3 regions of the Fictibacillus sp. Mic-4 genome follow, and region 2 is predicted to be linked to each of the others. Evidence: riboswitches for the same ligand, from Rfam matches in the RefSeq annotation. Region 2 holds a riboswitch; each other region holds the start of a gene.
What was found. A riboswitch is a leader RNA that binds a small molecule or an ion and turns the genes downstream of it on or off. The one in region 2 is predicted to bind S-adenosylmethionine.
Positions count from the first base shown of each region.

Region 1: another riboswitch for S-adenosylmethionine. It lies ahead of WD019_RS05270 (methionine biosynthesis PLP-dependent protein); the one in region 2 lies ahead of WD019_RS11230 (methionine ABC transporter ATP-binding protein).
Region 3: another riboswitch for S-adenosylmethionine. It lies ahead of WD019_RS04325 (YezD family protein); the one in region 2 lies ahead of WD019_RS11230 (methionine ABC transporter ATP-binding protein).

Region 1 is NZ_JBBHZM010000004.1:96,375-100,641, forward strand. Features, by position in the region: gene metC (cystathionine beta-lyase) at 1-987, opposite strand, end outside; gene WD019_RS05270 (methionine biosynthesis PLP-dependent protein) at 984-2,096, opposite strand; SAM riboswitch class I at 2,180-2,304, opposite strand; gene WD019_RS05275 (rhodanese-related sulfurtransferase) at 2,465-3,367, shown strand; SAM riboswitch class I at 3,473-3,580, shown strand; gene WD019_RS05280 (homoserine dehydrogenase) at 3,654-4,267, shown strand, end outside.
Region 2 is NZ_JBBHZM010000014.1:84,465-88,731, forward strand. Features, by position in the region: gene sigI (RNA polymerase sigma-I factor) at 1-205, shown strand, start outside; gene WD019_RS11225 (anti-sigma-I factor RsgI family protein) at 281-1,495, shown strand; SAM riboswitch class I at 1,557-1,673, shown strand; gene WD019_RS11230 (methionine ABC transporter ATP-binding protein) at 1,769-2,794, shown strand; gene WD019_RS11235 (methionine ABC transporter permease) at 2,787-3,455, shown strand; gene WD019_RS11240 (MetQ/NlpA family ABC transporter substrate-binding protein) at 3,482-4,267, shown strand, end outside.
Region 3 is NZ_JBBHZM010000003.1:113,281-117,547, reverse strand. Features, by position in the region: gene WD019_RS04335 (inorganic phosphate transporter) at 1-1,016, opposite strand, end outside; gene WD019_RS04330 (phosphoadenylyl-sulfate reductase) at 1,033-1,746, opposite strand; gene WD019_RS04325 (YezD family protein) at 1,915-2,061, opposite strand; SAM riboswitch class I at 2,196-2,302, opposite strand; gene pheT (phenylalanine--tRNA ligase subunit beta) at 2,408-4,267, opposite strand, start outside.

The DNA of each region.
Region 1 (4,267 bases), on a different contig from region 2:
TAAACTAACAGCGAATACCGGCAATTGAAGTTGTTCTAAAAATGAACGGAGATCAACTTCGTTCCCTAGCTCAAAAGAGAGGACGGCGCCCGGACTATTCGCCTGGCTGCTTTGAATTTCATATCCCGGGTGGGAAGAAAGTCCCGGATAATAAACGTGTTTAATCAATGAATGCTCCTGTAAAAAATTTGCGATCTGCTTTGCTGATTTTACCGATTGTTCCAGCCGTACATGGAGAGTTTTTAGCCCTCTAAGAATAAGCCAGGCATCTTGAACGCCAAGGATGGCGCCAAACGAATTTTGCAAAAAGCCGAGTCTATTCCCGAGTTCTTCATCATTTGTTACTGCAAGACCGGCAACGACGTCGCTATGTCCTGACAAAAATTTTGTCGCGCTATGCAAAACGACATCCGCGCCAAGTGAAAGTGGTTTTTGCAAAGCAGGAGTCAAAAACGTATTATCAACAAAGGTAAATGCCCCGATGTTTTTTGCCAGGGAAGACAGAGCCCGAATATCTGCAACCTTTAAGAGCGGATTGGATGGTGTTTCAATATAAATAAGCTTTGTATTTGGACGAATCGCTTGTCTTACCGCATTGATATCCGTCATGTCAACAAAAGTGTGATCAATTCCGAATCGCGAGAGAACTTCCGTGACCATTCGGAATGTTCCGCCATAGACGTCATCCGGCAATATGGCATGATCTCCTTGTGATAATAGAAGAAAGGCCGTTGAGATGGCGGCCATTCCTGAAGAAAAAGCGAACCCTCTTGTACCTTCTTCCAATTGAGCGATTGTCTCTTCCAACGCTTCACGTGTTGGGTTTAAAGAACGGGCGTAGTCGTATTTGCCGAAATGGTCAACATCCGATTGATGAAAGGTCGATGCATGTTGAATAGGAACACTTACCGCACCTGTTGCCGGATCATATTTATTGGAATTATGGAGCAACCGGGTTTGAAAGGTATAGTCTAGACTATCGCTCATTGTAATACCCCCTGACTTACTTTGCTTAAACTGTGTGCAAGATCTTTAATTAAATCATTTACATCTTCAATACCTACAGAGAAGCGCAACAGTCTGTTGCATACGCCAGTTTTTATCCGAATTTCTTCAGGAATATCGGCATGTGTCTGTGTCGCAGGATACGTAATAAAGCTTTCCGTACCTCCTAAACTTTCAGCAAATGTGATCAGTTTCAATTCTCGCAAAAACGGGTCGACCCAGGACTCGTTCACCAAACGGAATGAAAGCATTCCGCCTTTTCCGGGATAAAGAACATCAGTAACCGCTTCGTGATTCGCTAAAAACTGGACAATCGTTTTCGCGTTTTTTTCATGCTGTTTCATGCGCAATGCCAATGTTTTCATGCCTCTCATGAGAAGCCATGAATCGAACGGACCGAGAACGGCTCCGGATGCATTATGATGCTTAGCGAGCAATTCACTTAACTCTTTTCCTTTCGAAATGATTAAACCCGCTAGTACATCATTGTGCCCTCCCAGATATTTCGTTGCACTATGAATGACGATATCCGCTCCATCTTTAATCGGTTGCTGGAGAAGCGGTGTGTAAAAGGTGTTGTCAACTATGAGCAGTATTTGGTGTCTCTTCGTTATTTCCGCAACTTTTCGAATATCGGCCTGTTCCATTAATGGATTCGTTGGTGTTTCAAGAAAAACCGCTTTCGTATTTTCTGAGATAGCTGCCTCGATTTCGTCACAACAGGAAGTATCGACATAAATACAATTTAATCCCCATTTACGGAATCCTTCTTCAAATAAACGGTACGTGCCCCCGTATAAATCTTTAGAAACGATGAATTCGTCACCAGATTGAAAGAGTGCGAGCACGGTAAGGATTGCACCCATTCCTGAACTGCAAGCAAAGCCTGCGTCCCCGCCTTCAAGGTCGGCGATCGTTTTTTCAAGAAGACAACGTGTAGGGTTGCCCGTGCGTGAATAATCATAGCCTGTTGATAGGCCGATCCCATCGTGGCGGTAAGCGGTAGAAAAATAGACTGGAGGATTTACAGTTCCAGTAGCGTTTTCACTTCGGTTTCCAATTTGTGCGAGTTTTGTTTCGATTTTATACATTTCCCCATCTCCTCTAAAGTAGTAACGAAAAATAAAAAAAGCCTTCTATAAGAAGAAGACTTTAAAACCGATAACAGTCGTTCTTCTTATCTTCCAAGTCCATAAGAGCTGAACTTGTTGGAATTAGCACCTTTTCAAGCGTTTTGCCGGCGGCTTGAAGGTTGCTGAGGTGTCATCGGGCCAGTCCCTCTACCTCTCTTGATAAGAAATGAGTTGTTTTCATTTAATTTTCTTAACTTTACAACAGATGATTTGAGATTGCAACAAATTTTTTTCCATTTTCAAACGTTTCCTCATTTGAACACTTTCTTTTTTGATGTTTTTTGTTATGATAGGGAAGGATATTTTAGCAGGTGGTGGAATGAAACATGAATTTTAGAGTATTGCTATATTATAAATATGTACCAATTGATGATCCTCAAAGCTTTGCGGAAGAACATTTGAATTACTGTAAAGAATTAGGATTAAAAGGACGCATTCTTGTGGCGAGCGAAGGGCTGAACGGAACGGTTTCAGGGACGGTGGAGCAAACCGATCACTATATGGCTGACCTCCGAAAAGACCCGCGCTTTTCTGATATCGTTTTTAAAATCGAAGAGGCTGACCAGCATGCCTTTAAAAAGATGAAAGTGAAAGTGAAAAAAGAGATTGTGAATTTAAGCCTTGAAGAAGACATTAACCCGAATGAACTGACGGGAAAACATTTATCACCTAAAGAGTTTTATGAAGCGATGCAGCAAGAAGATGTCGTCATTTTAGATGCGAGAAATACGTACGAGTACGATCTCGGCCATTTTCGCGGAGCGATTCGTCCGGATATTGAAACTTTCCGTGACCTGCCGAAATGGGTTCGGGAAAACTTCGAGCAATTTAAAGATAAAAAAGTTTTAACGTATTGTACTGGCGGCATTCGCTGTGAAAAGTTTTCCGGCTTTTTAATCAAAGAAGGATTTAAGGATGTTTCCCAGTTAGAAGGGGGCATTATCACTTACGGATATGATCCAGAGGTGAAAGGAGCCCTTTGGGATGGAAAATGTTATGTTTTTGATGAAAGAATCTCCGTTCCTGTTAACCGCACGGGTGAAGAAAGGATAGTCGGGAAATGCTACCATTGTGGAAGGCCCGAAGAACGTTATGTCAAGTGCGGAAATCCTGAATGCAATAAACATTTGCTTATGTGCGAAGAATGCGAGCGTGAGCATAAACGCTCTTGCAGCAAAGAATGCGCCGAACATAAGTGGAATCGTTATGTAAAAGAACATGCCATTTAAAAAAAGATTTTTACTAAAAATCTGAAAAAGGCATTGACTTTTTCAAATTCTCCGTGTTACATTATTAACTAATTTAAGATGCTAGTAAAAATAACATATATTGGACTCTTATCCAGAGAGGCTGAGGGACTGGCCCGATGACGCCCGGCAACCTTCAAACAATGTTTGAAAAGGTGCTAATACCTGCAGGAAAATTTTCCTGATTGATAAGAGGAGGCGAGCGAAAACCCCTCTTCTTATGAAGAGGGGTTTTTTTATACCTTGATACTTATCTGGAGGGATAAAAATGAATGAAAAAAACGGAGAAAATAAGGGAATTGAAAAACAAATCATTAAAGTGGCGCTTCTGGGATTAGGAACGGTAGGATATGGGGTATTTACAGGGCTTGTTGAGAAAAAAGGTCATTTTAGCTCTTTATTAGGGAAAGCAGTTGAAATTACCGGGATCCTCATTCAAGATCCAACTAAGAATAGGGAACTGCCGAAAGATGTTTTTGTAACGACAAATTTTCAGGAACTCCTTCAAAAAGACAAGCCGGATGTTGTTGTTGAAGCCATCGGGGGAAAGGAACCGGCATTTACTTTTATCAGACAATCTCTTGAGTCAGGGTGTCATGTCATATCGGCGAACAAAGACTTAATTGCTCGCTCTGGAAAAGAACTTTTGCAAATCGCTCAGTCAAATGATGTCCGCTTTGTGTATGAAGCAAGTGTCGGCGGTGGAATTCCTGTTTTGCGAACGATTAAAGAGTTGCTCCAGGTTAATCGAATCGAGAGGGTTGAAGCGATTCTTAATGGAACGACGAATTTTATTTTAAGCTATATGAGAAATCATCGTTCATCTTTTTATGAAGCACTGGAAATTGCCAGGCAACAAGGATACGCTGAAGCGGATCCAAC
Region 2 (4,267 bases):
CGCGAAAGAAATTTCCCGACTGATTGTTGAAAATAAAGAATTAGCTGATTTTCTTATGGAAAAAAAGCAACTGCCAATAAAAGATTTGTTAAGCATGGTTTCCTGCAGTCGTAAAACAATCGAAAGAAACCGAAAATATATAATAGCTGTATCATTAATTTATTTAGGCGACTTTAAAGCGTTAAAGTCATACATTCAGTCTTAAGGATGTTGTTTAAAAGTAGGACAAGCTAACGTTATACGAAGCAACTCCTTCTACATGCAGGAGGGGACACGTTACATGAAAAGCGGCATTGTAATGGAAGTAAAAAAAGGAAAGGTAATACTTCTTACGAAGGATGGATGTTTTGTTTCTGTTCGCATTCCGCCCGGCAGACAGCCGGTCGTTGGAAGCGAATATCATTCATCCTATTTTGCCGTTTCTAAAAAAAGGCCCTGTTCTTTATTGCCATCTTTTTCGCTTACACTTATTCTTTTCCTTGTCTTTTTTCTTATTTCAGGGATGATTCCTATCAAAAATGAAAATGAAGCAGCGGCCGCTTATGTAAGTTTTGATGTGAATCCAAGTCTTGAAGTGGGAGTAAATTCAAGGTTAGAGGTCATTGACGTGCAATCATGGAATCATGATGCGGCAGATTTATTAAAAAAGATCCGTTATAAAGAGAAGATGAGCCTGTCTTCTTTTTCCGGCCAGTTAATAGATGCTTTTAATGCGAGCGGGTACTTAAATGACAGGCAAGATGTAATGATTGTGACTACAGTAGTTGACCCATCAAATAAAAAGTTGTCATCTTCGCTAAAAAAAACAATTGCAACCATTAAACGAAATAAAATAGTCGCCAATCATCAAGTTACAGTAAATATAAAAGAAGCGGATTCTGAAAAACACCAGAAGGCAAGCGACAATAATATATCTACCGGGAAATATTTATTATATTTAGATGCAAAGAATAAAGGACAAAAGATTTCCCTTAAGGATGTTCAGAAGAAGACGTTTTCCGAGCTGAAAAGAAATATAGAGATAAGAAATAAGCCGAACAATAAGCGGAAAAATAAGACTATAAAAAATAAGGTCATTCATAAACATAATAAAGCCAAACGCCCCAAAAAAAGCGTTTTGCAAAAAGAAAATGAGGAAAAGAAAAAACGAGAGACCGTTTTTGTGCCAAAACAGTCGAAGGATAGGCAATCGCGTCAAATAATGAAACAGAAGCCGTTGGTTAACCATCACGACTATAAACGGCATCGCTTGAAAAATATACGCCATTCGAGCAACCAACATCCATTACATAAAAACAAGCACGATCTACATCAACGTCGAGTGAAAAAATATCGTCCGCCACACAATAAACGTAAAGCGCTGTATCACTCAGACAGGGGAAATTACATAAAAAAGCGTTACCCTCAACATCTTCAACACCATAAACCAAAACGTGTGAATAGAGGGAATGATTGGCGGAGGCATAATCATAAAAATAGACGAAAAAGTGTTTGACAGCATTCGACATGGGTGATAGAATTCAACTATAAAAATGAAAAAATAATAGAACGACTTGTTCTTATCACGAGAGGCGGAGGGACTGGCCCGATGAAACCCGGCAACCGTTAGGCGAATAACGCTTAAAATGGTGCCAATTCCTGCAAAGCGAATCAATTGCTTTGGGAGATGAGAAGAAGGCGCATAGATACATTTATGCCTTTCTGCTCATTTACGCAGAAAGGCATTTGTTTTTTCAACAAAGTAACAACAGAAAGTAGGGGAATGTAGTTGATTAAGCTCGAATCAGTGAAAAAGCTTTTTCAAACGAAGGACGGACCTGTCCATGCCGTGGATGACGTCAATATCGAAATTGAAAAAGGAGAAATATTTGGAATTATCGGCTATAGCGGGGCCGGCAAGAGTACGTTAATTCGTATGTTAAATATGTTGGAACGCCCAACGAGTGGGACGATTACAGTGGCGGGAAAAAACCTGTCGAATTTGAGTGAAAGAGAATTGCGGAAAGAGCGTCAACGAATCAGCATGATCTTTCAGCACTTTAATCTCCTCTGGTCTCGTACCGTTCGTGAAAATATTTCATTTCCTCTTGAAATTGCAGGAGTGCCGAAAGAAGAGAGGAAGAGGCGGGTTGATGAATTAATCCAGCTTGTAGGTTTAGAAGGACGCGGTGAATCTTATCCTGCTCAGTTGAGCGGCGGACAAAAACAACGTGTCGGAATCGCAAGAGCGCTCGCCAATAATCCGGAAGTATTGTTATGTGATGAAGCGACATCTGCGCTTGATCCGAAAACTACGGATAGCATCTTAAATTTGCTGGTTGAAATTAATAAAAAGTTAGGATTGACTATTGTTTTAATTACTCATGAAATGCACGTGATTCGAAAAATATGCCACCGTGTTGCCGTGATGGAGAGCGGTAAGGTTGCGGAGATCGGTCCTGTGCTTGAAGTATTTAAAACACCGAAAGCAGCAATTACTAAAGAATTTGTGAAGCAAGTGACTGAACCGGAGGAAACGATAGATACTCTTAACCATTTACTTGAACAAAACCCTAGTAGTCATATCGTTCAACTAACTTTTGTCGGAACGAAGGCGGAGCAGCCATTAATTACTGAAGTTATCAAGCAATTTGATGTAAGTGTAAATATTTTGCAAGGAAAAATGTCGCAAACACAAAATGGGCAATATGGAACGTTGTTTATTCAATTAGACGGCAGAGAGGAATCCGTGAAAGAAGCGATTCGTTTCTTAAATGAACAGCAAGTACAGGTGGAGGTGATCTCACATGCTTAATACCGTATTTCCGAATGTTGAGTGGGGCGTCTTTAAAGATGCGACAATTGAAACGCTTTATATGACGGGGGTTAGTGTACTTTTCACCTTTATACTAGGACTAATGTTAGGCCTTGCTTTATTTTTAACGAATAGAGGCAATCAATGGGAAAATAAGTTTTTTAATATGATAATTGCCGCAGTGGTGAACGTCTTTCGTTCTGTGCCATTTATTATCTTAATTATTTTATTAATTCCTTTTACAAGAATATTAGTAGGGTCTATGCTAGGTGCTAATGCTGCTCTGCCAGCTTTAATTATTGGAGCCGCTCCCTTTTACGCACGGATGGTTGAAATCGCCTTACGCGAAGTTGATAAAGGGGTTATTGAAGCAGCTAAATCGATGGGCGCTACTAATTTTCAAATCATCTTTAAAGTGCTAATCCCTGAAAGCTTGCCCGCATTAATTTCGGGTATTACGGTAACGGCGATCGCCCTTGTCGGCTATACGGCTATGGCGGGTGTAGTCGGTGCAGGCGGCCTTGGAAACCTTGCCTACATTTGGGGATATCAACGCGAACAAAATGACGTTACGTTTGTAGCGACGGTTGCGATTTTAATTATTGTGTTTATCATCCAATTTATTGGTGATCTTATAACAAAACGCATTGATAAGCGTTAAATTACAAACAAGGGGGACTATTTCTGATGAAAAAGATTTTAAGCATTATTCTCGTTGCAGCACTTTCACTGGCACTTGCTGCTTGTGGGAAAAAAGAAGAAGGAATGAGCAATGATAAAATTGTTGTTGGGGCTACTTCTGTACCACATGCAGAAATTTTGGAACAGGCTAAACCGCTTTTGAAGAAAAAAGGCATTGATCTTCAAATTAAAACATTCCAGGATTACGTATTGCCAAATAAAGCATTGGCTGATAAAGAAATCGATGCAAACTATTTCCAACACATTCCTTACCTTGTATCACAAATGAAAGATCATAAAAATTACAAGTTCGAAAACGCTGGCGGAATCCACATTGAACCGATTGGTGTGTATTCGAAAAAATATAAATCGTTAAAAGACCTTCCGAACGGGGCGACAATCATTATGAGCAATTCGGTTGCCGACCATGGACGTATGTTGCTATTGCTTGAAAAAGAAGGGTTAATTACGTTGAAAAAAGGCGTAAGCTACAATGCGCAGCTAAAAGATATCGTGAAAAACCCTAAACACCTTAAGTTTAAAGCTGACATTGATGCAGGCATGCTTCCTAAAGCGTATAAAAATGGTGAAGGCGATGCGATCTTAATCAATACAAACTATGCACTTGATGCAGGATTAAATCCGAAGAAAGATGCAATCGCCCTTGAAGGGGCAGACTCCCCATTTGTAAACATTATTACGGTTCGCAAAGGGGACAAAAACAAAAAACCAGTAAAAGCATTAGTTGATGTACTTCATTCAAAGGAAATCCAGGACTTTATTAACAAGAAA
Region 3 (4,267 bases), on a different contig from region 2:
ATAGATCCGATTGTTGCCAAAAACACGCTGGCAATTACGATAAACGTGTAAAAATCACTATCCAGGAACACCTTTACCATCGCATATGAGATGACAAGTGAAAATACAGGTGACACGATCCAAACTTTCATCATTTGGTTAATAATGCTTTTTTGCCATAAGTAAAATCCGTTCTGCGCCGTTCCGAGACCGATGATCGCTGATGTCGTGACCTGTGTTAGCGGAACCGGTAAACCAAAAATAGAGGCGATAATGACCAATATCCCTCCCGTTCCGGAAATGGCGCATCCTTCTAAAAGGGAAAACCGAGTTATCCGTTTTCCATTCGTCTCAAGCACTTTGCCGCCAAAAAAAACCGCTCCTAAACTAACAAATAACCCGCCAACTAATGTTCCTGCGGATACGGACAACAATCCGGCACCAACTAGAGGGCCCACTGCATTAGCTACATTATTCATTCCAGCCGAAAATGCTTCAAGAAAGCCGGCACCAATAAGCAAAACAGCGAGCCAGCGTTTCGGTTGTTTTGCTTTCATCACCGGATACGTTTTCTCAATCTTGCTAATTAATTTTGATGCACCGAATGCGAGCAAAAAAGCGACAACGGGGATAAACAGCCAGAAAAACATAACCGTTACTAAATTGGTCAGGTATAAAGCTTTGTACGCAATTCCAACTCCCACTACAGATCCAACCGTAATTTCACTCGTTGATAATGGGATCCCAATCACATTGGCAAAAAACAGAGATACCGCCGCTGATGCAAGTATAATGACAACGATTTTGACCGTTAATAAAGATGATGGAACAATTCCCGATCCGATGGTTTTGACAACTTCTCCCCCGCCAATTGCCGCCCCAAGGAAAATGCCCCCTCCGCAAATCAAAAGGGCGATGGTTTTTCGCCGGACGGCACCCGCTCCATATGCGATCCCCATTGACGCAGCTGCCCCACTTGCCCCTATATTCATCGCAAAAAAGAAACCTACCGCAAAAGCTATATACGTTACGATCATCGTTTATCTCTCCTGTTTACGTCTGATGCAGCCCACATTCCGTCTTTTCTAGAGATGCCCATCTTCCGGCACGTAAATTTGTTGCATCATTCGTTGGGAGCGTGCATTTTTCACATCCGATGCTCGGATATCCTTGATCATGCAATGGATTGTATGGAAGATCATGTTTATAGATGTATCTCCACACATCTTTCCATGTCCAATGGATTAATGGACAAACTTTGATGGATTTAAACTTTTCGTCTTTATTAATAAATTCCGTTTTGCTTCTTGTCGGTGATTGGTCTCTGCGCAATCCGGTGATCCATGCTGTACTGCCCTCGAGCGCTTTTTGCAGCGGAATTACTTTTCGCAAATGGCAACATTGATTCGGATTGGTCTTCCAGAGCTCTTCCCCATACTGAAGCGCTTGCTCATCAAGTGTGATTTCTGGCTCTACAACAACAAAATTCAACTTTGGATATTTCTTTTTCACCTTATCAATCAACTCATACGTTTCTTTAAAATGGACATTCGTATCGAGAAAAACAACTTTTGCATCATCCTTCACTTTTGAAATTAAATCAATAAGAACCATCCCTTCGGCTCCGAGACTACACGCATAAACGATTGATTTCCCGTATTCGTCATACGCCCATTGAAGAACTTCGATCGCCCCTTTTGTATCATCTTCAAACGGAATTTTAAGTTGTTCTCCGCTCCAAGTATCATACGTTAATTGCTTTTTCACTGTGCTCTCTCCCCTTTGTTTTTTAAACAAAAAAGGCGATCTTAACCTAATAGGATCCGGTGGTCTTCCAAGCCTATATGCATCAAATTGTTTAGTTCCCACATTAGACTTTTCGCCTTTAAATCAATTAGGTTAAAACCGCCTCTAGTTTGTCTAGTCAGCGCAACATTATTTAATTCTTACTTTTTCACTTCGCTCCAATTGAATGACTTTGCCATCCTGAACGACAAGTGTAATGGAGCCAAATTTCATCGTCTCCAACATCTCTTTAATTCGCTCAAAAATGGTTTCTGTATGCTCTTGTTTGCTCCCCATGCCCATTCCTCCCAATCGATCTATTCGAATTGCTTTATTTAAACCGCAAAGAATAAGCTATTTCATCGAACCGAAAACTTCGTTAAAAAAAAGAAAAACCTCCCATTCCGGAAAGGCTAAGGCAAAATCTATTTCCCTTATCTTTCAAAATGGCAACCATTTTGCTGGAATTGGCACCTTACATAATCTGCAGGTTGCCGGGCATCATCGGGCCAGTTCCCTTTGCCGCTCTTGATAAGTTTGGTTTGTTGTTTAACATTTTAATTTGTTCAAAATAGAAAGTCAAGTATTTCTATCGGATTTATTTTTCAAAATAAAAAAGTGTGACTTTTCGTCACACTTTTCCTTATTTACGCAATGTAGCGCCGAAACGTTCTTCAAGGCTCTTCAATACGTTTTCATGTGCTTTTAGAACTTCTTCGTCCGTCAACGTCCGTTCAGGGTCGAAATATTTTAATGAAAACGCGAGCGATTTCTTTCCTTGTTCCATCCGCTCTCCCTGATATAGATCGAACAAATTCACTTCTTTTAAAAGATTTCCGCCGGCTTCCTGAATGACCGTATATAAGTCACCCGCCGGAAGGTCTTCATCAATCACTAAGGCAATATCGCGCGTTACCGAAGGATAGCGCGGCAATGTGGAATAAACAGTCGGTTCTACTTCGGCTTCTAACAGTTTTCCTAAATCGAGCTCGAACACATATGTTTCGTTAATGTCCCATTCCTTTTGTGTTGCCGGGTGAATTTGGCCCACTAATCCAATCTTAATGCTATCGAGTTTAATAATAGCTGTTCTTCCCGGGTGCATTCCGCTGACGTCCCCACTCTCGAAACTAATCCGGGTGCTAAGGCCAAGTTCGGCAAACAGTCCTTCGAGTATGCCTTTAGCAACAAAAAAGTCGACCTTTTTCTTTTCCCCCTGCCACGGGTGTTCGTTCCACATTCCCGATAAAGCACCGGCAAGATAAACTCTTTCCTCAGGCAAATTAACCAGCTCTTGCTCTTTATTCACAAAAACAGAGCCAATTTCATAAAAGCCGATGTCTTCAAGCGCCCGATTTTGATTGTATAAAATCACTTCAAGCAGCTGTGGAATGAGGGACAAACGCAATGTACTCCGATCTTCGCTCATCGGATGCGCAACCGAAATCGGATAAACATCTTCCTTCTTAAAAGAGAAACTTTTTGCTTTTTCCGGGGTTGTCAAAGAATACGTGACAGCCTGGTAAAGCCCCGCTCCTTCTAAATAACGACGAACCTTTCTTCGTTTCTCTTGAAATGGTGTCAATCCGCCCGGCCTTGCTTCACTTAACGGATAAGTGGCCGGAATACGATCGTAGCCATAGATTCGCCCGACTTCTTCCACAAGATCCGCATCAATCGTAATATCAGGTCGTCTGGTCGGGACCGTTACTGTGAACGTTTCACCACTCTGTTCGTATGGAAGCTTAAGGCGGCTTAACTTTTCACCGATTTCATCAAGGGAAATGTTCGTGCCAAGCAGTCCGTTGATCCTCGTTTGTGTTACGCTTACGTTGATTTCCTCAACGATGCGGCTTCCCGCTTCAACAATCCCGCTGACAACCTCTCCGCCGGCATAGGCCGCCATTAAAGATGCGGCCCGGCGAGCGGCATCATACACGCGGTTACGGTCAATTCCTTTTTCAAAACGGGTGCTGGACTCGCTACGAAGACCAAGGTCTTTTGAAGCGGCACGAACACGTTGGCTATTAAAATAGGCCGCTTCCAAAAGAATCGTCGTTGTATCTTGCTGAACTTCCGATGTTGCCCCTCCCATTACTCCGGCTACAGCGACGGGCTCTTTACCGTTTGTAATAACGAGATGATTTTCGTTTAATTGTCGTTTCACATCATCCAATGTAACAATCTCTTCATTTTGTTTAGCACGACGAACGACAATTTCCTTCGAACCAAGACGGTCATAATCAAAAGCATGAAGTGGCTGGCCGTACTCAAGCAAAACGTAATTGGTAATATCAACGACATTATTAATCGGCCTGATTCCTGCAGCCATTAAACGGTTTTGCATCCATAACGGGGATGGTTCGATATGGACGTTTTTAATGATCATCGCCCCATAGTACGGATTGTCTTCCTCTGATTCGATTTGAACGGAAATATAATCGGATGCCTTTTCGGCTGTCGGCGTAATTTCAATGTCCGCAATCTTTACTTCCTCGTTTAA